Regions from separate parts of the Cytobacillus sp. Hm23 genome, predicted to be linked through region 2. Evidence: a T-box and tRNA genes for the amino acid it is inferred to sense, from the RefSeq annotation. Region 2 holds a T-box; the other regions hold tRNA genes.
What was found. A T-box is a leader RNA that pairs with one kind of tRNA and senses whether it is charged. The one in region 2 lies ahead of argS (arginine--tRNA ligase), so its partner is inferred to be a tRNA-Arg.
Positions count from the first base shown of each region.

Region 1: it encodes a tRNA-Arg, which carries the amino acid that the T-box ahead of argS (arginine--tRNA ligase) is inferred to sense. The anticodon was not compared.
Region 3: it encodes a tRNA-Arg, which carries the amino acid that the T-box ahead of argS (arginine--tRNA ligase) is inferred to sense. The anticodon was not compared.

Region 1 covers NZ_JBPXRQ010000016.1:67,827-75,076, forward strand. The annotation lists gene ACSVDA_RS12390 (8-oxo-dGTP diphosphatase) at 1-222, shown strand, start outside; gene rapZ (RNase adapter RapZ) at 245-1,132, shown strand; gene ACSVDA_RS12400 (gluconeogenesis factor YvcK family protein) at 1,136-2,116, shown strand; gene whiA (DNA-binding protein WhiA) at 2,365-3,318, shown strand; gene ACSVDA_RS12410 (HPr family phosphocarrier protein) at 3,347-3,604, shown strand; gene clpP (ATP-dependent Clp endopeptidase proteolytic subunit ClpP) at 3,659-4,243, opposite strand; tRNA gene ACSVDA_RS12420 (tRNA-Arg) at 4,452-4,523, shown strand; gene ACSVDA_RS12425 (hypothetical protein) at 4,752-4,874, opposite strand; gene rpoN (RNA polymerase factor sigma-54) at 5,269-6,588, shown strand; gene ACSVDA_RS12435 (glutaredoxin family protein) at 6,622-6,873, shown strand; gene ACSVDA_RS12440 (sugar-binding transcriptional regulator) at 7,008-7,250, shown strand, end outside.
Region 2 covers NZ_JBPXRQ010000017.1:66,207-73,456, reverse strand. The annotation lists gene argS (arginine--tRNA ligase) at 207-1,895, opposite strand; T-box leader at 2,194-2,440, opposite strand; gene ACSVDA_RS13015 (PadR family transcriptional regulator) at 2,514-3,056, opposite strand; gene ACSVDA_RS13010 (ABC transporter permease) at 3,381-4,145, opposite strand; gene ACSVDA_RS13005 (ABC transporter ATP-binding protein) at 4,142-4,852, opposite strand; gene ACSVDA_RS13000 (TlpA family protein disulfide reductase) at 5,266-5,784, opposite strand; gene ACSVDA_RS12995 (CcmD family protein) at 5,916-6,044, opposite strand; gene ACSVDA_RS12990 (cytochrome c biogenesis protein) at 6,259-6,996, opposite strand; gene ACSVDA_RS12985 (heme exporter protein CcmB) at 7,000-7,250, opposite strand, start outside.
Region 3 covers NZ_JBPXRQ010000012.1:68,359-75,608, forward strand. The annotation lists gene ilvE (branched-chain-amino-acid transaminase) at 1-839, opposite strand, end outside; gene ACSVDA_RS09905 (Hsp20/alpha crystallin family protein) at 1,425-1,874, shown strand; tRNA gene ACSVDA_RS09910 (tRNA-Arg) at 2,142-2,218, opposite strand; gene ACSVDA_RS09915 (metallophosphoesterase family protein) at 2,418-2,930, opposite strand; gene ACSVDA_RS09920 (XTP/dITP diphosphatase) at 2,927-3,541, opposite strand; gene rph (ribonuclease PH) at 3,543-4,304, opposite strand; gene ACSVDA_RS09930 (GerMN domain-containing protein) at 4,848-5,945, opposite strand; gene racE (glutamate racemase) at 6,074-6,868, opposite strand.

The sequences.
Region 1 (7,250 bases), on a different contig from region 2:
ATGTTTACTTTTCTATCCACAGAATTTGATGGTAGCAATGTGAAGGAGTCAGAGGAAGGGAAGGTTGCATGGCAGAAAGTGGAGCAAATATCCAAGCTACCTATGGCGCCAGGTGACTACCACATTATTGACTATATGGTTAATGGAAAAGGTATTATTTATGGTACTTTCACATATACGCCGAACTTTGAGTTGCTTTCTTATCGATTAGATCCTAGTTAAACGTGTTTGAGGGGGTAATAGTATGAGTACTGGCTCAACGAGTGATATCCAAATGGTCATTATTACAGGAATGTCTGGTGCAGGGAAAACAGTAGCCATACAAAGCTTTGAAGATTTAGGATATTTTTGTGTTGATAATCTACCGCCTTCTTTACTTCCGAAATTTCTAGAACTTATGAAGGATTCCGGTAATAAGATGAATAAAGTAGCACTTGGAATGGACTTAAGAGGAAGAGAATTTTTTGAAAGCCTATTTGAAGCACTAGATGATATGGCAGAGAAATCGTGGATTACACCTCAAATCTTATTTTTAGATGCCAAGGATGCCACTTTAGTTAGTCGTTATAAAGAAACGAGGAGATCTCACCCGCTGTCCCAAGAAGGACTTCCTCTTGAAGGTATTCAGCTAGAAAGAAAAATGTTGGAAGAGTTAAAGGGAAGAGCACAGCTGATTTATGATACATCTGATCTAAAACCTCGTGACTTGAGAGAAAAAATATTACAGCAATTTGCAACCCAGGGTAAACAAATTTTTACTGTTAATGTTGTATCTTTTGGTTTTAAATACGGCTTGCCGATAGATGCTGATTTAGTCTTTGATGTTCGATTTTTACCGAACCCACATTATATTGATCATATGAGACCTAAAACTGGTCTCAATGAAGAAGTTTCATCATATGTTTTAAAATGGAACGATACGCAAAAGTTTTTAACAAAAGTTGTTGATTTATTGACTTTTATGCTACCGCATTATAAAAGAGAAGGTAAGAGCCAGCTCATCGTTGCAATTGGATGTACTGGTGGCCAGCACCGCTCCGTAACACTAGCGGAGTATTTAGGTCAATATTTTGAAAATAGCTATAAAACTCGTATATCTCACCGAGATATTGACAAGCGAAAGGAAAAATAATACATGGAAAGAAAAAAACAGCCTAATATTGTAATTATAGGCGGAGGTACAGGCTTACCTGTCTTATTGCGGGGCTTAAAACAATACCCTGTGAATATCACCGCTATCGTTACAGTGGCTGATGATGGTGGGAGCTCAGGAAGACTTAGAAATGAGCTTGACATTCCACCACCTGGTGATATTAGAAATGTGTTAGTAGCTTTATCAGATGTTGAGCCATTAGTTGAAGAGTTGTTCCAGTATAGGTTCGAGGATGGCAATGGTTTATCTGGACATTCACTGGGAAATATTATCTTAGCCGCAATGACAAATATAACAGGCGATTTTGTTCATGCAATTGGAGAAATGAGCAAAGTGTTAAACGTGAGAGGTCAGGTGTTACCAGCTGCTAATAGAAGCGTTAATTTGCATGCTGAAATGGCAGATGGAACATTAGTATCTGGAGAATCAAAAATACCTGAGTATGGAAAGAAGATCGAACGTGTCTTTTTGACACCTGAAGATGTCAAGCCGCTTTCTGAGACAATAGCAGCAATACGTGAAGCAGATTTAATTGTTATTGGCCCCGGAAGTTTATATACAAGTATTTTACCTAACCTATTAGTTTCTAATATAGGAAAAGAGGTTTGTGCTGCAACAGCAAAAAAAGTCTATATGTGTAATGTGATGACTCAGTTTGGAGAAACATCAAACTATACAGCAAGTGACCATGTTAGAGCACTTTATGATCATATGAAATGCGATTTTCTTGATGTGATTATGGTGAATGAAGAGGAAATTCCTGCGTACATTATGGATAGATATGCAAAAGAAATGGCTCAACCAGTCATCTATGATATCGACCGATTAAAGGATTTAGGGTTAGATATTATTCACGATAACATTATTAGCTTTGAAGATGGGGTCATTCGACATGACACAAAAAAAGTAGCATCTCTCTTATACTCACTTTTACAAAATGTTCACAAATTCCATGGAATATAACGATTGCATACAAAGTACTCATTTACCTTTTATGTACGAGTGTGATAGCATTTAATGAAACTACTTAATTTTTGAATGCAAAATACAATTTTATTTGTATCTGCATATACTAGTTATATTGGAAGGAGTCAAGGAGGTTGCTCAATGTAAGTAACCTCAGAGGTGACAGATACTATACCGCCTTATTCTGCGTCGACCTTTTTGTCCTCCTATTTTAACTCGCATATAGATAAAAGGGGCTGAGAGGTATGTCATATGCATCAGAGACCAAAAAGGAACTAACAAATATTGAAATTAAAGATTGCTGTGCAAAGTCAGAGCTCTCTGCATTAATAAGAATGAATGGGTCATTAACTTTTTCAAATCGTAAACTCATTGTAACTATCCAAACTGAAAATGCAGCAATTGCAAGACGTATCTATACATTGCTAAAAAGATTGTATGATGTCTCAGTTGAACTATTAGTTAGAAAAAAAATGCGTTTGAAAAAGAATAATGTATATATTGTTCGCTTAATTGAAAGCGCTAAAGGTATTCTTGAAGACTTAAAAATCATCGATGAAGGTTTCTCGTTTCTTGGAAGGATTTCAGATGACTTAATTAAGAAAAAATGTTGTAAAAGATCTTATTTACGTGGAGCTTTTTTAGCAGGCGGATCGATTAATAATCCGGAAACGTCTTCATACCACCTAGAGATATTTTCGTTATATCGGGAACATAGCCAAGCACTTTGTGAATTAATGAACACCAGCTTTCAATTAAATTGTAAAATGATTGAAAGAAAAAAAGGCTTTGTAACGTATTTAAAAGAAGCTGAAAAGATTGCTGAATTTCTAAATATTATCGGTGCCCATAGTGCATTGTTAAGATTTGAAGATGTCCGTATTGTTAGAGACATGAGGAATTCAGTTAATCGCTTAGTGAACTGTGAGACTGCCAATTTAAATAAAACAGTTGGTGCAGCAATTAGGCAAGTAGAAAACATTCGGTTTATTGATGAAACAGTAGGACTTAGTTCACTTCCCGACAAGCTTCGAGTTATTGCAGAGCTAAGAATTACTTATCAAGATGTTACATTAAAAGAACTAGGTGAAATGCTACCTGGTGGGAGCATAAGTAAGTCAGGGATTAATCATCGCCTTCGAAAAATAGATGAAATCGCAGAAAAGCTGCGATCAGGTCATTCTATTAAAACAAAATAATAGCTTTTGAAAAAGGGAGGAACATTAAATGGTTGAAAAAAAAGTAGAGGTACAATTGAAAACAGGATTACAGGCTCGACCAGCAGCTTTATTTGTTCAAGAGGCGAATCGTTACGCTTCAGATATTTTTTTAGAGAAGAATGGCAAAAAGGTAAATGCTAAAAGCATTATGGGCTTAATGAGCTTAGCGGTTAGCAATGGTTCAACAATTACATTGTATGCTGATGGGCAAGATGAAGAAGAAGCACTTGAAGCATTATGTAATTTTGTTATTCAAAATGGCTAAAAAAACCCTCTCACAGCAGTGAGAGGGTTTTTTGTGTTTTTAGTAAGAAAGTGATTATTTCGCTGGGTGTAGAACTTTATCGATTAAGCCGTATTCTGTAGCTTTTTCAGCAGTCATAAAGTTATCACGCTCTGTATCACGTTCGATCACTTCTAATGGCTGACCAGTACGATCAGAAAGGATGCCATTTAATTTATCACGTAAGAATAAAATGCGCTTCGCAGCAATTTCTATTTCAGTTGCTTGACCTTGAGCACCACCTAGTGGTTGGTGAATCATCACTTCACTATTTGGTAATGCAAAACGCTTGCCTTTCGTACCAGCAGCTAATAAAAATGCACCCATTGATGCTGCCATTCCTATACACATAGTTGAAACATTCGGTTTAATAAACTGCATTGTATCATAAATTGCCATCCCTGCAGTAATTGACCCTCCAGGACTGTTTATATACAAAGAAATATCCTTTTCTGGGTCCTCTGCTGCAAGAAATAGAAACTGGGATACAATTGAGTTTGCTACATTATCATCTATAGCGCTACCTAACATAATAATACGATCCTTTAATAATCGTGAATAAATGTCATATGCTCTTTCTCCGCGGTTTGTCTGTTCGATAACAGTAGGAATTAGATTCAATTTAATTATCCTCCTTTTTAAACTTTATTTAGATATTTATGTAATTTTTATCATACACCTATGGTCAATAAAGGTCAAACGAAAAGTACTAACAATACTATCTTATTCATGTTTTTTTAAATCCATACCTGCTATACCTAAATACTACTGAATTCTGCTTGCATTGTACATCAATCTAACATATAATATTGAAAGCAATCTGTTATATGCCCTCGTAGTGTAGTGGATAGCACGAGAGATTCCGGTTCTCTTAGGGTGGGTTCGAATCCTGTCGAGGGCGTTACGTAAGAGAAAAAACCTTCTTTTCAAAAGAAGGTTTTTTTGTTCAAGAAACCTCGAAGGCGAAGAGCGCCTTCAAATGATAGAGTTAAGGTGTTTGTCGAGGTGAGTCATGAATGCCGACATTGCTAAGGAGCCCACAGGACTTGGGCTGATGTTAGACGGAATTGAGTTCTCAGCATTTCTAGCTGCCCAACTCCAGTATCGATCCCCTCGAATCGCTTCACCATTACACCGAAAGGCAAAAAGCACCTTTATGTGTAATGATTTCTGGTGCTTGTCGAGGCTGTGCAAGTCGTCTCCACTTTTCTGGTTGTCTAACTCCAGCACCTATCCCCTCGAGTCGCTTCACCATTCCACCGAAAGGCAAAAAGCGCCTTTATGTGTAATGGTTCCAGCGCTTGTCGGGGATGACCAAGGTGCTTCCGTTTTTCTAGATGTCTAGCTTTGCCTCCTAGCCTCTCGAGTCGTTTCGCCGATGACCAAAAGGCAAAGAGCGCCTTCAAATGAAAAGCTTCCAGTGCTTGTCGAGGCTGTTCAGTCGGCGCAGCTTTTCTACTGTCCAGCTGCAGCACCAATCCCCTCGAGTCACTTCACCAATACACCCAAAGGCAAAAAGCGCCTTTACGTGTATTGGTTCCAGTGCTTGTCGAGTCTGGTTCAGTCGGCACCGCTTTTCTAACTTCCATTGTTTTACCATACACCTATTATCTCATATATTGTAAAATAGATATGGGGTGGAGAGCATGGAAATGAGACCGGGGTTATTTCAAGAACAAACGATAAAGCTTACGATGACTAAGGAACTATCTCAAGCAATTGAGCTTCTTCAATATTCCTCTCAAGAACTACTTACCTTTTTACATGATATAGCTATAGAAAATCCTCTTGTTGAGATACAGGAAAGTACACCATTTGACATACCTAGAAAAAAAACTTCCAACACATCCTCTCAAAGTAAGCAACATAATTGGTTGGAGAATATCGGAGGAGAGCCTGAAAAATTATTCGATCATCTTCGTTCACAAATATTACTATTACCAATAAGTAATATAGAAAGAAATGTTGTTGATCATCTAATAGAAAACATAGATAATAACGGCTATCTTCACTTTGAGGCTCAAGATGTCATTAATCGCTTTGGGGTTACTGAGCAGGATATAACTAAATGTGTAGAAATTATTCAAAACCTTGATCCAGTTGGAGTTGGGGCAAGGAATGTCCAAGAGTGCCTGCTTATACAGCTACAAAGGGAGCAGCATAGGAACGAACTAGCCGAAATTATTATTAAAGATTACTTTGAATTGTTTACACAAAAATCGTGGAAGGCTTTGGCGAAAATTTTGAATGTAAAGCCTAAGGAGATTCAACAAATATTTGATCATATACAATTGTTAGAGCCTCGTCCTGGACATATTTTTCATCATGAACAGACAACCTATATTATTCCTGATATAATTATTGAACGGAAAAATGGACATTTTGAAGCTTCTATTAACGAAGATTATTTTCCAAAGCTATCTTTTAACGTTCAATATGAGCAAGACCTATCTAATGTAGACGATGAGAAAGTGAGCGCTTTTGTAAGAGAAAAAGGTTTACAATGGGGATGGATTATGAAAAGCCTCGAACAAAGAAAGCAGACTTTATTAAGCGTTACAAAACAAATCATATTGAGGCAGACAGATTTTTTTGTTAATGGATTATCATCTTTGAAACCCCTTACAATGAGAGAAGTCGCAGAAGTAGTAGGATGTCATGAATCTACTGTCAGTAGAGCGGTTAAAGGAAAATATGTGCAGACTCCTTTTGGTTTAGTTGAAATGAAGGTATTTTTCAGTAGTAGTCTAAATACGTCTTCTAATGAAGATGCTTCCTCAACTAGAGTTAAAGAGTTAATCCAGCAAATGATTAATGAAGAAGACAAAGCTAGCCCTTTGTCTGACCAAAAACTAGTTAATCTGTTAAATAGAGATTTCAAAATTATTGTGTCACGAAGAACAATTGCAAAGTATAGAGATCAATTAGGTATCTTGTCTTCTTCAAAAAGAAAAAGATATGATTGAAGAAGATGTTTTTGTTTTGAAAGGATGAAAGATATGAGCAAAACAGTAATCATGTATACGAAGGAAAACTGCCCTTTATGTGACAAAGCTCAAAAAATATTAGTTGAACTACAAGGGGAAATTCCTTTTCAACTTGAATTAATTGATATTTACAAGGATGATCTGCTATTAGAGAAATATCAGTTAATGATACCTGTAGTTGAGATAGCGGACGAAGAAATTGCGTATGGAGTTATTCACAAAAATGTAATAAAAAAGCGCTTACAGCAAGGATTAAATGGTTGATTAAAGTAGTCAGTCCTGTTAGAATAAGAGTTGTAACAGGGGTGATTTTTTTTACCACATGCGGGACATAATATGTCATAGGTGGACTTAAAAAGTCCCGGATGGTAATTTCACCAATTTTAAGGAGAACTGCAATGCGTTCATTAATTGAAGTTCAACAAAAATTATTACCTAACCTTCTAGAGGTTATGCAAAGGCGCTATCAAGTTTTACAATATGTAAGGTTAATGCAGCCTATAGGCAGAAGAAGTTTATCACTTAGCCTAGGTATGAGTGAAAGGGTCTTACGTGCTGAAGTACAATTTTTAAAGGATCAAGATTTACTTTCTGTACAAGCGTCTGGTATGACAATTACGAAAGATGGTGTCTACGTTCTT
Region 2 (7,250 bases):
GTATAGAAGAAAAGATGCCACAAATGATAGTTGTACATGTCGTGTATCTCCTGAAAAGCAACAATCGATGTGAAAACAGTCGATCTATATGTTATAAGCGACTGTAGAGCCCCGAATGCAAGTTGTAAACGTGTTGTTTATGAGTTCCCATAACCAAAATAATGAATCTTAGTATTTTTATTACGGAGTTAACAGTTCTACAACCATTACATCTCCTCTGGAGCTTCAATCCCCAACAACCTTAAGCCTTCTTGTAAAACAACCATTACTGCAGTTACCAATCCAAGTCGAGAAGTTAGCTCGCTATCTTTGACTAATACCTTCACATTACCGTAATATTTATTAAATTCTTGTGCAAGGTCAATGAGGTATTTTGCAATTTGGGATGGTTCAAATTTTTCATAGCTTCTCTTAATTACATTTGGAAAGTCTATTAACAATTTAATGACTGACCAACTAAATTCATCAGCTAAACCATCTATATTGTGTATCTGTTCTTGTCCCGATTTTCTTAACAACGAGTTAGCTCTTGCATGAGTGTATTGGACGTACGGCCCTGTCTCCCCTTCAAACTTTAACATTTCTTCCAATGAGAACTCTACATTATTTAATCGTTCATTTTTTAAATCGTGAAAAATAAGTGAACCGATAGCAATCATTTTTGCTACTTCGTCTTTATTTATTAGTTTTGGATTTTTTATTTCTATACTGTGTTTAGCTAGACTGATTGTTTCATTTATAACCTCCTCAAGTAGAACAACTTTTCCTTTTCTAGTCGACATTTTTTTACCATCTTTTAAGATAAAGCCAAATGGTATGTGAACGAGATTATTAGCCCATGTAAAATCTAACTTTTTTAAAACAGCAAATACTTGATTAAAATGAAGACTTTGTTCATGACCAACAACATACAATGCCTTGCTAAACTGATACGTTTCTTTTCTATATATAGCAGCTGTTAAATCTCTCGTTGCATATAGAGTTGCACCGTCAGATTTTTTAATTAAACATGGTGGATAATTATGCTCACTTAGATCAACCACATCTGCACCTTCTGATTCAGAAAGTAACCCTGATTTCACAAGTAGGTTCAGCGTTTCTTCCATTTTATCATTGTAAAAAGCTTCGCCATGATAAGAATCAAACTTGATTCCTAGTAAATTATAAATGCTCGAAAATTCTTTTAGTGATTCATCGCGGAACCATTTCCATAACTCAATTGCATGTTCATCTCCATCTTCAAGTTTCTTGAACCACTTTCTTGCTTCATCTTCCAAGTGTTTATCTTTTTCAGCTTCATCATGAAATTTGACGTACAATGCCAATAACTGTTTAATTGGATTCTCTTTTACTTTCTCTTCATTCCCCCAGTGTTTATAAGCAACTATTAATTTACCAAATTGAGTACCCCAATCACCTAGATGATTAACTTTAATAGATTGAAATCCACATTTTTCTGCTAAAAGTGCCAGTGAATTCCCTATAACTGTTGATCTTAAATGTCCCATAGAAAATGGCTTAGCGATATTTGGGGAAGAAAAATCAATAACAACATTTTCACCATTTCCGATACTTAAAGTTCCAAAATGGTTACCTTGCTTAAGGATTGTAGCCATTACTTCTTTACTAACTTCCTTTTTATTCAAAAAAACATTTACGTATGGACCATCAGCTACAACTTTATCAAATAATGAGTGGCTAATCTGTTCAGCTATTTCTTTAGCAATATGGTTTGGAGATTTTCGAAGCTTTTTGGCTAACGCAAAGCATGGAAAAGCAATGTCACCCTGAGTATGAAACTTTGGTCTTTCAATCAATTGTAACGTCTCTTCAAAAGTTAAAACGTCCTTTAAAACTTGTGAAATTTCCTTAGCATATATTTCTGAATAATTCATATTCTTCATCTCCTATCCGTTATTTTCCTCGGTACGTTTACTGTCCAAATAACTGCTTTTACTGTCCAATACTATACGTTTACTCTCCAATTCTCTACTTTTACTGTCCGTACTCGGAAATGTGAAATCGTGATTTCAAAAGGATAAACTTAGAGTAATGTGTGGTTGATTGAGTAACTAGTATGGATCATATTCTTTCCGATACTCTTGTAGCTTCATTTTTAATAGCAGGAAAAATATGAATTGCCTTTTTTATTTGGTATACCCCTTCTGATAAAACTAAAAAAATCCCGCCTCTAAAAGAGACGAGATTTTCCCCGCGGTACCACTCTAATTGTTCAAATTGAACCATCTTAATTTCATTGATAACGGCTGATTCACCGGCATACCCTACTTGTACAAGGTTATTTAAATAAAAATAACGCTAGTACTTTTTCGGACTGCTTCTCCGAAGTACGTTTCATTATGAATAATCGATTAGGCTTTCACCATCCCTAACTCGCTACACGTATATTCAAAATTACTGTCTTCTTCAACGAATGAATTATTTTTACAAATTATAAATAAAGTTTAGAAATATTTCAAGGTTATTTATTCCATAAATTTTTATATTCCCATTTACTTTTCAACATCATGTTGTAAAATGTCTTGAATTTTATCTAAAAATGTTAGTTGTAATTCGTACTGAGAATAAATACTTTCAAATGTGGCTTTAGTAAGCGGAGATAGTTCATCCATTGCTTTCTTCTTATGTTCTTCTCCTTCTTTTAAAGCTGAAAGCTGCTTTGTTAATAACTCTTTTTGCTCATCAATTGCCCTAATGACTTGTTTGTTCGCACTAGACTCAGCAAATATTAACCCCGTATACAACGTAGTAGGTAAAATAACTGATGACGAAGCAAACGATTCGATTAATAACCTTTGAAATTCATTATGCCCTTTGTCGGTAATCTTATATATGGCTTTTGTTCGATTACCAGTTTGCTCAAGCGAAGCAATTTCAACGAGTTCTTCCTTTTCCATCTTCTTTAACGCGTGATAAATAGATCCTGGTAACACACCTGCCCAAGCATCTGTCTGGGATATTTGTAAGACTTGTTGAATTTCGTATCCTGACATTGGCTTCATTCTTAACATTCCTAATACCATTAAACGCGTCATTTTCACACCTCAAATCTAATTAAACAACGTTGATTAAATTAACATTACTATATCACTACTATTATTGTGGAGTAAAGACCATAATGGATGCAAGAAATGTACATGTATCTTGGTTATTGGATGAAAGGATGAATGAAGAAAGCAATCTCATAGGGTGATACTAGTCCTTAGAAATGCATTGGGCTTCTGCTACAGCCTCTAACATTTAAGCACTAAACCACATATAAGCGTTGGATTAACTCCAGTATCATGTTGAATAGCTGGCACCTATGGTTCATTTTGCTTGTTAATAATATACATGAGTACCATACTTACTACCGACTTTTAATTAGTTGTTTTCTTTACAACTCTGGTACCCTTCAAGACTGAAAACACTGGCTGATCAACTTCCCACTTAAATGTAGTTACTCCTAAAAAGAGGAATTCAAGTGTGAAGCATACAAGGATTATCAGCGAAACTACCATATCATTTATACTTGTAAATAGAGAACCTGATATCAGTCTGGAAAAATATTCAAATGGGTGTATTTCTCCGATAACATTAATCCAACTAGGGGCTTTTTCAAGGCTATAAAATGCTTGGCTACAAAATACCATAGGTATTTGAATGAGGTTAGCAAGCATATTAATCTGTCCTTCATTCTTTGCTAAATTAGAAATGAATATGCCTAAACAAGAAAAACAACTCGTTCCTATTGCTAAAATCCCAATTAATTGTATAGTACCTATAACAGAGATTTGCAAATCAAAATAAATGACTCCAATCATTAGAACGAGTAAATTTATCGCAATACCTAATAAAGCTCTAACAATAGCATTCATTATGATAAAATACAGTGTTTTATAAGGTGTCACCTTTAACATTTTATAGACACCTTTATTTCGTTGTCCGAACACTTGAAAAGCAGTTCCTTGGACACCCCAAAAAAGAGTGCTAATTGCAAGAACGGCAGTAACAAGCTGTGGATAATATGATACTGAATCAACAAATATGCCAACTCCAATCATTAATATGATTGGAAAAATTGCTGCATAAAACAACGAAATTTTATCCCTAATAGTTGTAATAAATATTGCTCGAATAATCATTTTTTACCCCCATTCGTTACGTGCAAATATACTTCCTCTAAACTTGCATATCCATACTTGTCACAGAGTTCCTTCGGTGTCCCTGCTTCTACTATTACACCTTCTTTCATTAAAAGGACACGGTTAGCAACTTTCATTACTTCATCCATATCATGAGTTGTAATAACTACCGAAGTCCCTTTATCTTTAAGCTGTCTCACAATTTCATGGATGTCACGACGAGCTTGAGGATCAAGAGCTGCCGTTGGTTCGTCTAGAAATACTACTACAGGATTGTGTACTAATGAAATAGCAATTGAAAGTCGCTTTTGTTGACCTCCTGATAATTTTAAAGCATCTACGTTTGCAACCTCTTCAAGTCCACATTGTTTTAATAACTGTATTGCTTCCTCTCGGTGAAGTGATTTTTTATAAAATGCCGCAAACAACCTAAGATTTTCTAGTGCACTTAAACCTGGGAAGAAGGAAGTTACTTGCAGCTGAACACCAATACCACTCATATAATCTTCCCGCCAAAATTGAATCATACCTTCACTAGGCTTACGAAGGCCTAACACCATTTCCAATGTTGTCGATTTCCCCGCTCCATTCGGCCCAATAATCGCAAGAACTTCATGTTCTTTCACTTCAAATGACACATTATTTACAACTTGTCTTTCATTGTACAACTTAGAAAGTTCATTAACTCTTATTAAAGTTTTTGACATATCACACACCTCTTTCGTTGTTTACTCAACATTGAATATATGACAAAAAATAAGATTATTTTAATATTGTTTAATCAACGTTGAGTATATTTAATACAAACTCATCATATCTCATACATAAATAATTGTAAAGAGATTTTTTACACTATTGGATATTTTTGTTTGTTATTAACTTTTCAATGAGATGGTTATTCATTTTAATTTGGCAAAATAATGTGTAAACCCGACAGTTAGCTTAGGTTGCAAAATAGTTTAAATGTATTAATAGCAAGATCTTTTCGTAAACTTTATTGCTATATTTAACAAAACTGAACAGTTGATTGCTATTTGTTAATAGAAAAATAATAACGAACATCAAGTTAAATACGTATTGATGTCCTACAAAAAATAAGCCACAGCAACTCGGCTGTGGCCTATTTTCCATTCAATTTTAACAAACTAATTTTCCCTGCTAAAGTTTCTGCTGTTGTTGGACCAACTATTTTTTCTCGTATAATGCCGCTAGGATCAATGATAAAAGTTTCAGGTTGGCCAACTACCAAATAATTTTTTGAGACTTTATCATCAGTATCAAATAAATACAGTGTTGTTGAATTATGTTCTTTTATAAATTTTTCAACACGACTTTTGGGCTCTCCACGATCGATAATAAGAAGCTTATACTTATCTCCATATTGTTGATGAAAGGCTTCTAGCTCAGGTTCTTCATCTACACAAGGCTTACACCATGTAGCGAAAAAATTTAATACAACAAATTGTCCCCGATAGTCAGATAAAGTATGAGTACCTCCATCTAAATCCTCTAGTGTGAAATCATAAGCTAGGTCACCAACCTTAACTCCTTTGACTCCTTGTATTCCTGAGGCTAAAAAGAAAAATACGGCTGCCACCAAGGATAGCGCTATGATTTGAATCATTCTTCTTTTGTTCATAAAAATCATCCTCTAACTGGATTTATCATCATTAAGAGTTACGCCGACCAGTTGATGAATAGTTAACAGCACAATCAAAAATCACGTGTACTGTTAATTTAATAATAATGTTGCAGTTTACTAGAACGAGCTTATTGCTTCTCTAACTCTTGTATATAGTCTAATTCTTTTTCTAGTTTTCTTTGGCGTTTCCCAAGCACAACTACATATCCAGCAATCAAGATCCATGCAATTGTGTATGCACTAAATAAATAACCCATTTTCAGTTCCTCCTCGTTAGTGTTTATTTATTTTTCCAACGTACGCATAGCACCTCCGACCGTATTTTACCTAGTCTATTTATATCGCCTATCCTACAACTGACAGGAAATATGCGCCTATGCAATAGTTCAATATTGTCTAGTGAATTTGGATTCTGTGATCTATCACTTCTAGTTCCTACTAATGCTACGGTATTTTATTCGTTACAACCTTTTATGAAATTTTATTCATTAACTTCTCTTGAACATCTTTCTTATTTTGAACGATTGCAATTTTTGTTTTTTCTATATAAATACCTTTTTGAAGTAAAACAATATACAACAAAGTAATAAAACCTAGCGTAAATAGCAATGTGAATAACATTTCAGGTTCAATTCCGCCACCTTGTTGTGTCGGACCATCACCAAACACGATTGGATGGAGCTTTGAGTTCCACCAGCGTATTGCCATAAATACGATTGGAACGTCAATAAAACCAATAATTCCAAATACTGAGGCTAATCTTGCTTTCTTTTCCCAAGCCCCGTCCATATGGCGAATCATAATATAAGATACATAAATAAACCATAAAATCAATGTCGTTGTTAATCTAGGTTCCCAAGTCCACCAGGTATTCCATGCACTTCGTCCCCAAATAGGTCCAGTTGTTAAGACGATAGTTGTAAAAATCACACCAATTTCAGCAGAAATTCCTGCAATGATGTCATAAACCCTCTTCCTTTTTATAAGGTATAAAATACTATAAACAAACACGACTCCAAAAGCCAAAAATGCAACCCAAGCTGAACCTACATGAAAATAAAATATTTTCTGTACGACGCCCATCGTAACTTCAACTGGAGACCATATAAATATTAAAAACATTGTTACTACACCTATTGGAATTGTTAACCAAAGAAGTATCTTATGAAGTTTTGATTCTGTTTGCCAAACCACATTATTCTTTGTCATGCTTTACACCTCCATCACATATTCAAATAATAAGAAACAAATAACAAAAAATACAAGATCATAACCTATCATCAATTGCATCCACGATATAGCACTTGATAAATTCTCAAGATTAACTAGCAATATTTTTGTTGCCTGCACAGCTGCAATAATAATCGGACTAACTATAGGAAATAAGACAATTGGTAATAGCATTTCACTACTTCTTGAATTAGCAGTTAATGCAGCTAAAAATGTACCAATGCTTATAAAAC
Region 3 (7,250 bases), on a different contig from region 2:
AACTCTTCAAGCAGCTTTTTAGTATGTTTTCCTGGCTTTCCATCGCCAATTTCCCTGCCATCTACTTTGACTACAGCAATGACCTCTGCTGCTGTTCCTGTTAGAAACACTTCATCACATGTGTATACATCATGACGAGTAAATGGTTCTTCCTTGACCTCGTAATCTAATTCAGAAGCAATTTCTAAAATTGCATTTCTCGTAATCCCTTCAAGGGCTCCAACATAACCTGGAGGAGTATAGAGGGTGCTATCTTTGACAATAAAAATATTGTCCGCTGACCCTTCTGAAACATATCCTTGATCGTTTAACATTAAAGCTTCACTTACATTTGCCAAATGCGCTTCAATTTTAACTAGAATATTGTTTAAATAATTTAACGATTTAACTTTTGGGCTTAAAACATCAGGTCTATTTCGTCTAGTTGCAACAGTAATAATCTCTATGCCAGTTTCATACAGCTTTTTCGGAAAAAGTGCAAGAGGCTCCACGATAATAACAACTTGAGGTTTACTGCATTTAAAGGGATCTAGACCCAAATCACCAGCACCTCTAGAAACTACAAGACGAATATAAGCATCTTCAAACTTATTTTTTTGGATTGCTTGAACAACTAGATCTGTTAATTCCTCTTCTGTATAAGGAATAGTTAGCATAATTGATTTAGCCGAGCGATATAAACGATCCAAATGTTCTTTCATCCGATAAACGTTTCCGCTGTACACTCGAATACCTTCGAATACACCATCTCCGTATAAAAAGCCATGATCATAAACTGAAATTTTTGCATCTTCTTTTTTTACAAAAGTATCACCTAAAAAAATCCACTGATCACCCATCTTATATCCTCCTTCCCTTTATTATATAGACGCTTTAAATCGATAAATACATAGATATAAAAAAAGTATCCTAAAATGTACCTTTTTGAATGGACTAACACTAGGTATTTATACCGACAAAAAACTAAGGAATTTTAACGTAAAATCAAGTAAAAATATAGATTTTAAAAACTAAAAAATATTGTGACAATTTTTTATTTGAGGACTATCTTACGCTCATTTGTTTAAAGAGTCAATAGTCTTTTGGAGAATTATTTGAAAATTTGTATTTATCACTCAACTTGAATACGCTTACATCACTGTTATTATGAGGTTTTTAAATTTGTGAAACTTTTTAAAAAATAGGTTCAAAAAGTTAGAATGAGAAGCTGGAAATGTGAAGCTTTCAATCAAACCTCATTAATTCGATATAAATTTATGCAATTGAAGTAGTTTCCAATACATAACTTTCATTCATGATCTTCCCTAAAATCAGTATACATTTTAAGAAGTATTAATTATTTCTTATCCATATTACATATTTCTATAACTACTGTAGAGAATATTACTATATAATTTAAATTTTGCGCATTTGGAGGAGAACAAATGACCTTAATACCTCACGATCCGTTCAGACACTTATCAAACATGAGAAGGGACATGGACAGACTATTTTCTAACTTCTCTAACTTCCCTTTTGACTTTACCAATGAGCAAAACTACTTAGGAATGATTAGAGTTGATGTTTATGAGACAAGTAATGAGGTTGTGGCTACGTGTGACATTCCTGGACTAGAAAAAAAAGAGGATGTAAATATTGAAATTGACAACAATGTTTTGAATATTAGTGGCTCTATAAATAGGACTAACGATGTAAAAGATGAGAATTTATACAGAAGAGAAAGACATACAGGTAGTTTTCATAGAGCAGTAGCACTACCAACACCTGTAAGTATTGAGGGAGTGAAAGCAACATACAAAAATGGTGTCCTAGAGGTAACTATGCCAAAAAAAAGCCAAGGCACCAAGAAGAAAATTAATGTTGATTTTCATTAATGAGCAGAGGAGCTTTTCATATTTGCTGAAGTAACATAATTTAGTTGATATACTAATATTTACTTTTATATAGAAAAATATAACAATACTTTACTAGCTATATTAACTATCAGCTTTTTCAAAATATCCACATGACTGCTTCAAAAATTGTCTGTTTTCACATATCATTAGTAGCATAAAAAATGGATGATCAAACAGTTTTCAATACTGTTTGATCATCCATTATCTGTTCAAACCCGTCAAATTAAGGGTTACAATGTTATGTAATGGCGTCCCAGGAGAGATTCGAACTCCCGACCGACGGCTTAGAAGGCCGTTGCTCTATCCAGCTGAGCTACTGGGACAAAAAAATTTGTTTAATTGTTAACGACAAAATTTATTATATAAATATTAGCATTGTTTGTCAATCATTTTTCTGTAATAAATATAAAAATATTTTATATTATTTATATGTTCATCATTATGCTGCTCACAGAGCACTTTACCATTGGTCTAATGGTAAAGTGACTCAGTACTATAGCAGATATAAAAACATGTATTTTATTATTCAAGTATAAATTCGCTTGATAAGGATGGTATAAGCTTGCCTTCAATATTATAGTAATGGACATGGATATGTCTATTTTGTATATGTAGTATAACATATGTTTTTTCTTTGCGCATTCTCGGGAGTCGGAGGCTTCCCGGGTTAATAAATATAATTCCATCAGCCATCTCTGATCCTGCTATGTGTGAATGCCCAAAGCAAACAATCTTCGCATCAACTTCCTTAGCACGATATAAAAGATTCATTAAAGTCATTTTTACATTGTATAAATGACCATGTGTAACAAATATATGTTGCTGTCCACATTTTTCAACTAGATGATCTGGGTAAGCAGAGTCTATATCACAATTTCCTTTAACAGAGTTAAATTTTTGCATTGCCTCAGCATGAGCTTGGAGCTCTGAATCTCCACAATGAATCATCATTTGAACATCATCTTCGTGTCTTCGAGCAACTTGTGTAAGCTCTTCTGATAAGCCGTGACTATCACTTACGACTAAAATTTTCATGTTAGCTTGTCCTCTTCAGTAAATATCTCAGACCATAAATGTGAAAGCTTTTTTAATGCAATAGCTCGATGACTCATTTTATTTTTTTCTTGTTTCGATAATTGAGCCATTGTCTTTTCTTTATCTTCTACATAAAAAATAGGATCATATCCGAAGCCGTTTTGTCCAACAGGGGTGTCCGTAATTCTCCCTTCACATATACCTTCAACAACATGGGTGTCTCCTTGAGGAAAAGCAATAGCTAATGCACAATGAAAACGTCCAGTCCTATTATGAGTTGGTACACCATCCAGCTCCTGCAATACTTTTTCCAAATTGGCTTGATCATCTTTATGTTCTCCAGCATAGCGGGCAGAATAAACTCCAGGGCGACCATCAAGGGCATCTACTGCTAATCCTGAATCATCTGCAATGACTATAGTTTGAAACCGATTTGCTACAGCCTCAGCTTTTATGATTGCATTTTCAGCAAAGGTCTGTCCTGTTTCCTCAATATCTATCGGCTCGTTAATATCGAACAGAGACTTTACTTCAATTCCTTTAGGTTCTAGCATGAACTTAAATTCATTTACTTTGCCCATATTTTTTGTAGCAATTAATACTTGTTTCACTCTAGTTCCCACTTTCATCAGTAGCTGATTTAATATGTTGGACGAATTCTCCTAATGCTTCGCGCTGTTTTTGAATGATTTCATGAATCCCCTCTTCAGCTAAAGATAATAAATTATTTAGCTCATCTCTTGAAAAAGTTGCTTCTTCTCCAGTTCCTTGTAACTCAACAAATTGACCAGCCCCTGTCATAACAACATTCATATCTACTTGTGCTGATGAATCCTCGATATAATTCAAATCTAAAATAGGCCCTAGCTTCGCATCTATCCCAACAGAGGTAGCTGCTAAAAAGTCTTGTATCGGTGATTTTGTTAATTTTTTCTCAGACACTAGTTTCCCAACTGCTAACACAACTGCAACAAAAGCACCTGTAATGGACGCAGTTCTCGTACCACCATCTGCTTGAATGACATCACAATCAACCCAGATTGTTCTTTCGCCAATTTTTTCTAAATCAACAACTGAGCGCAATGCTCTTCCAATCAAGCGTTGTATCTCCATCGTTCTTCCCGATACTTTACCTTTACTAGATTCGCGTATGTTTCTTGAATCAGTCGCTCGAGGTAACATTGAGTATTCTGCTGTAATCCAACCTTTACCTTCACCTCTCATAAACGGTGGAACTCGATCTTCAATACTCGCAGTACAAATGACCTTCGTATCACCAACAGAGATAAGTACTGAACCTTCAGGATGCTTTAAATAATTTGTCTCAATATGTATTTGTCTTAATTGATCTTCGTTCCGTCCATCTACTCTCATTTATAATTCCTCCTCATCAAACATAAAAAAACATAAACACCCCATTCCACCTATAACAATCCCACTCACTTTGGGGAATGGCGAAGTGTTTTCAAGTGTGAAATGCGCAAGCACCCTGGTTATTCCCGACAAGCGCTGGAGTCATAACAACGAAGGCGCTCTTTGCCTTCAGATGCTATGACGAAGCGACTTCGAGGGAATGGGTGCTGGAGCTAGACAACTGCGAAATGCGCAAGGCGACTGCTTATCGGCGACAAGCATAAGTTAAGCTGGCTGGAAGGTTGCTTTTTAACCTTCTTTACAGATTAGCTTATGACCTCGAGCCGGTGGCGCCTGGAGCTAGACAACTGCGAAATGCGCAAGGCGACTGCTTATCGGCGACAAGCATAAGTTAAGCTGGCTGGAAGGTTGCTTTTTAACCTTCTTGACAGATTAGCTTATGACCTCGAGCCGGTGGCGCCTGGAGCTAGACAATAAGAAGAGGTAGCTCAAATACGCCTACCTCTTGTACTCATCTTTATATAGTATATCAAAAAAAGATTTTTAAAAACTATCCATGTTCACATTTTTTGGCCTTGACACTGGTTCGGCTAATAATTCACCTTGTTCATTCACAAGCTCTGCTTTCCCATTTACTTGAATAGCTACCTGTTCTATACCTTCCTGTTCTGTTAGTGTTAGGACTAATGTATCTAATACATTTGTATTAATAATCGGTTCTTCTGAAAAGCTTCCGAGAATATATTCATTAAAATTTAAAATAACTTGCCCGTCTTGGATGATCGGTTCACTCAATAATTCAACTTCATTATTGATTGCCCCTAATAATTTTGATGTGTAACTAGGTCCTTCAACTAATTCATTAATGACAGCAACGATGCTATTTTCTTCTGTGTTCTCTACTCTTCTAGTAACAGGAACATAGTAGATTGAATCAGCATTTTCCGCTAAGAAATAGACTGTAACAGGGTATGAATTTGTAATATCAGCAACTTCATTTTCATCAAAATTAATACCGTGCTCTCTGCTAACCCCTTCCCCAATCGGTGTTCCGTTCACAGGCATTACAGATTGATCGTAACCATTTATCCTTATTTGTACTTTATCAATTGTGTCAAATTGAGTTAATGTCCATGTGATTGCTTGTAATATTTTTAGTTCATCTTCTTTATTGTACTCTTGAAATTCCTTTGAAAAATCTGCAATTACTGTTCCACCTTCTACTATGTTCACCTCAACTGATGTACCTGCAGGTAATACAGCTCTGAATCCATTAGGAAGCATATCCTCTACTGGCCCATCTTGTACCAAGTATTCTAAAGCTTGCTTTGCTGGACCTTCTACTATCGGTAACTCTACTGTTTGTGGAACGACCATCCCATATTGATCTAGCAGAAATAATTCACGTTGAACAGTGTCTGCCACTCCATCTTCCTGTACATCAACACTTACACCTGCTTCTTGTTCTGAATCCATTACACTTTCTCCGTCAGTAAATTCCCCTTCCTCCAAATAAGTTGTTTCTTGAGGTGGATCAATCTCAAGGCCTTTATCTTCTCCACCAAAAAGACCACATCCAGCTAATAACACTGATAATGTTAATATAGCAGTAGTCATTTTGAGTGTTTTCCATGTTTTCATTTATCTTCCCCCTTACATCAGTTTGTACTACTATGTATACGAGCTGTTTTTATTTTTAGACCGATAAAAAAGAAAAAACCCTCTAGCTTGGCTAGAGGACGTGAAATAAAGCATCTCATTTAATTGTTTTATAAACTAATAGTTTCTATATTATCAATAGGGTGCCCGAATAAATTTGAAGCAATTTGTTGGAAAATCTCCTGTGCACCTGTTGTAAGGAATAGATGATTATTAATACCATCTTCATCATTTAATAATCCGCTATGGTATAGAATCGTGCTGACTTCCCGAGCAGTCTCATCTCCCGAACAAATAATATTCACTCGTTCTCCCATAAATTCACTAATTAAATGACTTAGAAGTGGGTAATGAGTACAACCTAAAATAAGTGTATCAATACTTTTATTTTTTAATTCTACTAAAGTTTCAGCAACCACTCTTTTCGCTCGTTCCCCTTCGTAGTCACCACTCTCAACGAGTGGTACAAATCTAGGGCATGCAAGTGATTCTACATAAACTTTGTGGTTAATAGACTCTAATGCTTGTTTATAAGCTCCACTAGCGATTGTACCTACAGTACCGATTACACCTATATGATTATTGCTTGTTATTTTTAGTGCAGTCCTAGCTCCTGGATGAATTACACCAACAACAGGTATACTTAGCTCATGCTTTATTTCTTCTAATACTGCAGCTGTAGCAGTATTACAAGCAATGACAAGCATTTTAATATCATATGTTAGCAAGTAATTTGTCATTTCCCATGTATATTTCCTGACTTCTTCACTAGGCCTCGGCCCATAAGGACATCTAGCAGTATCTCCTAAATAAATGATTCTTTCTTTAGGTAACTGACGATTGATTTCTTTCGCAACCGTTAGTCCCCCTACTCCTGAATCGATAACTCCAATCGGTCTTAACAAAAAATCGCCTCATTCTTATCTCGTTTCTTGATGTATATTTAAAGTGTCACCTTATTTTCTAACTTTTTGAATTGAAATGCAAGTATTTCACAAGGTGAAGCATAACTACTAAATTGTATAATAGCTTTTTAACCTTAGACAATCATATCGCCTTAAGTATCGTTTGCCGATAAAATCGAAGCAGTCATTCCTAGCTGAATAAGTCACAGTGTATATAAAGAAGCGTTCTATGAAACTAGTTATATGCACATATTGCAATATATGTTCCTTAAACCAGCTCCAAACGTATATGGACATAAAGAAACTTAATACGAAGCAAATACCCCAAACAATTAACAATTCAGTGAACTCGATCTGTAAAGTAAAAGAGTTAATAAAATAC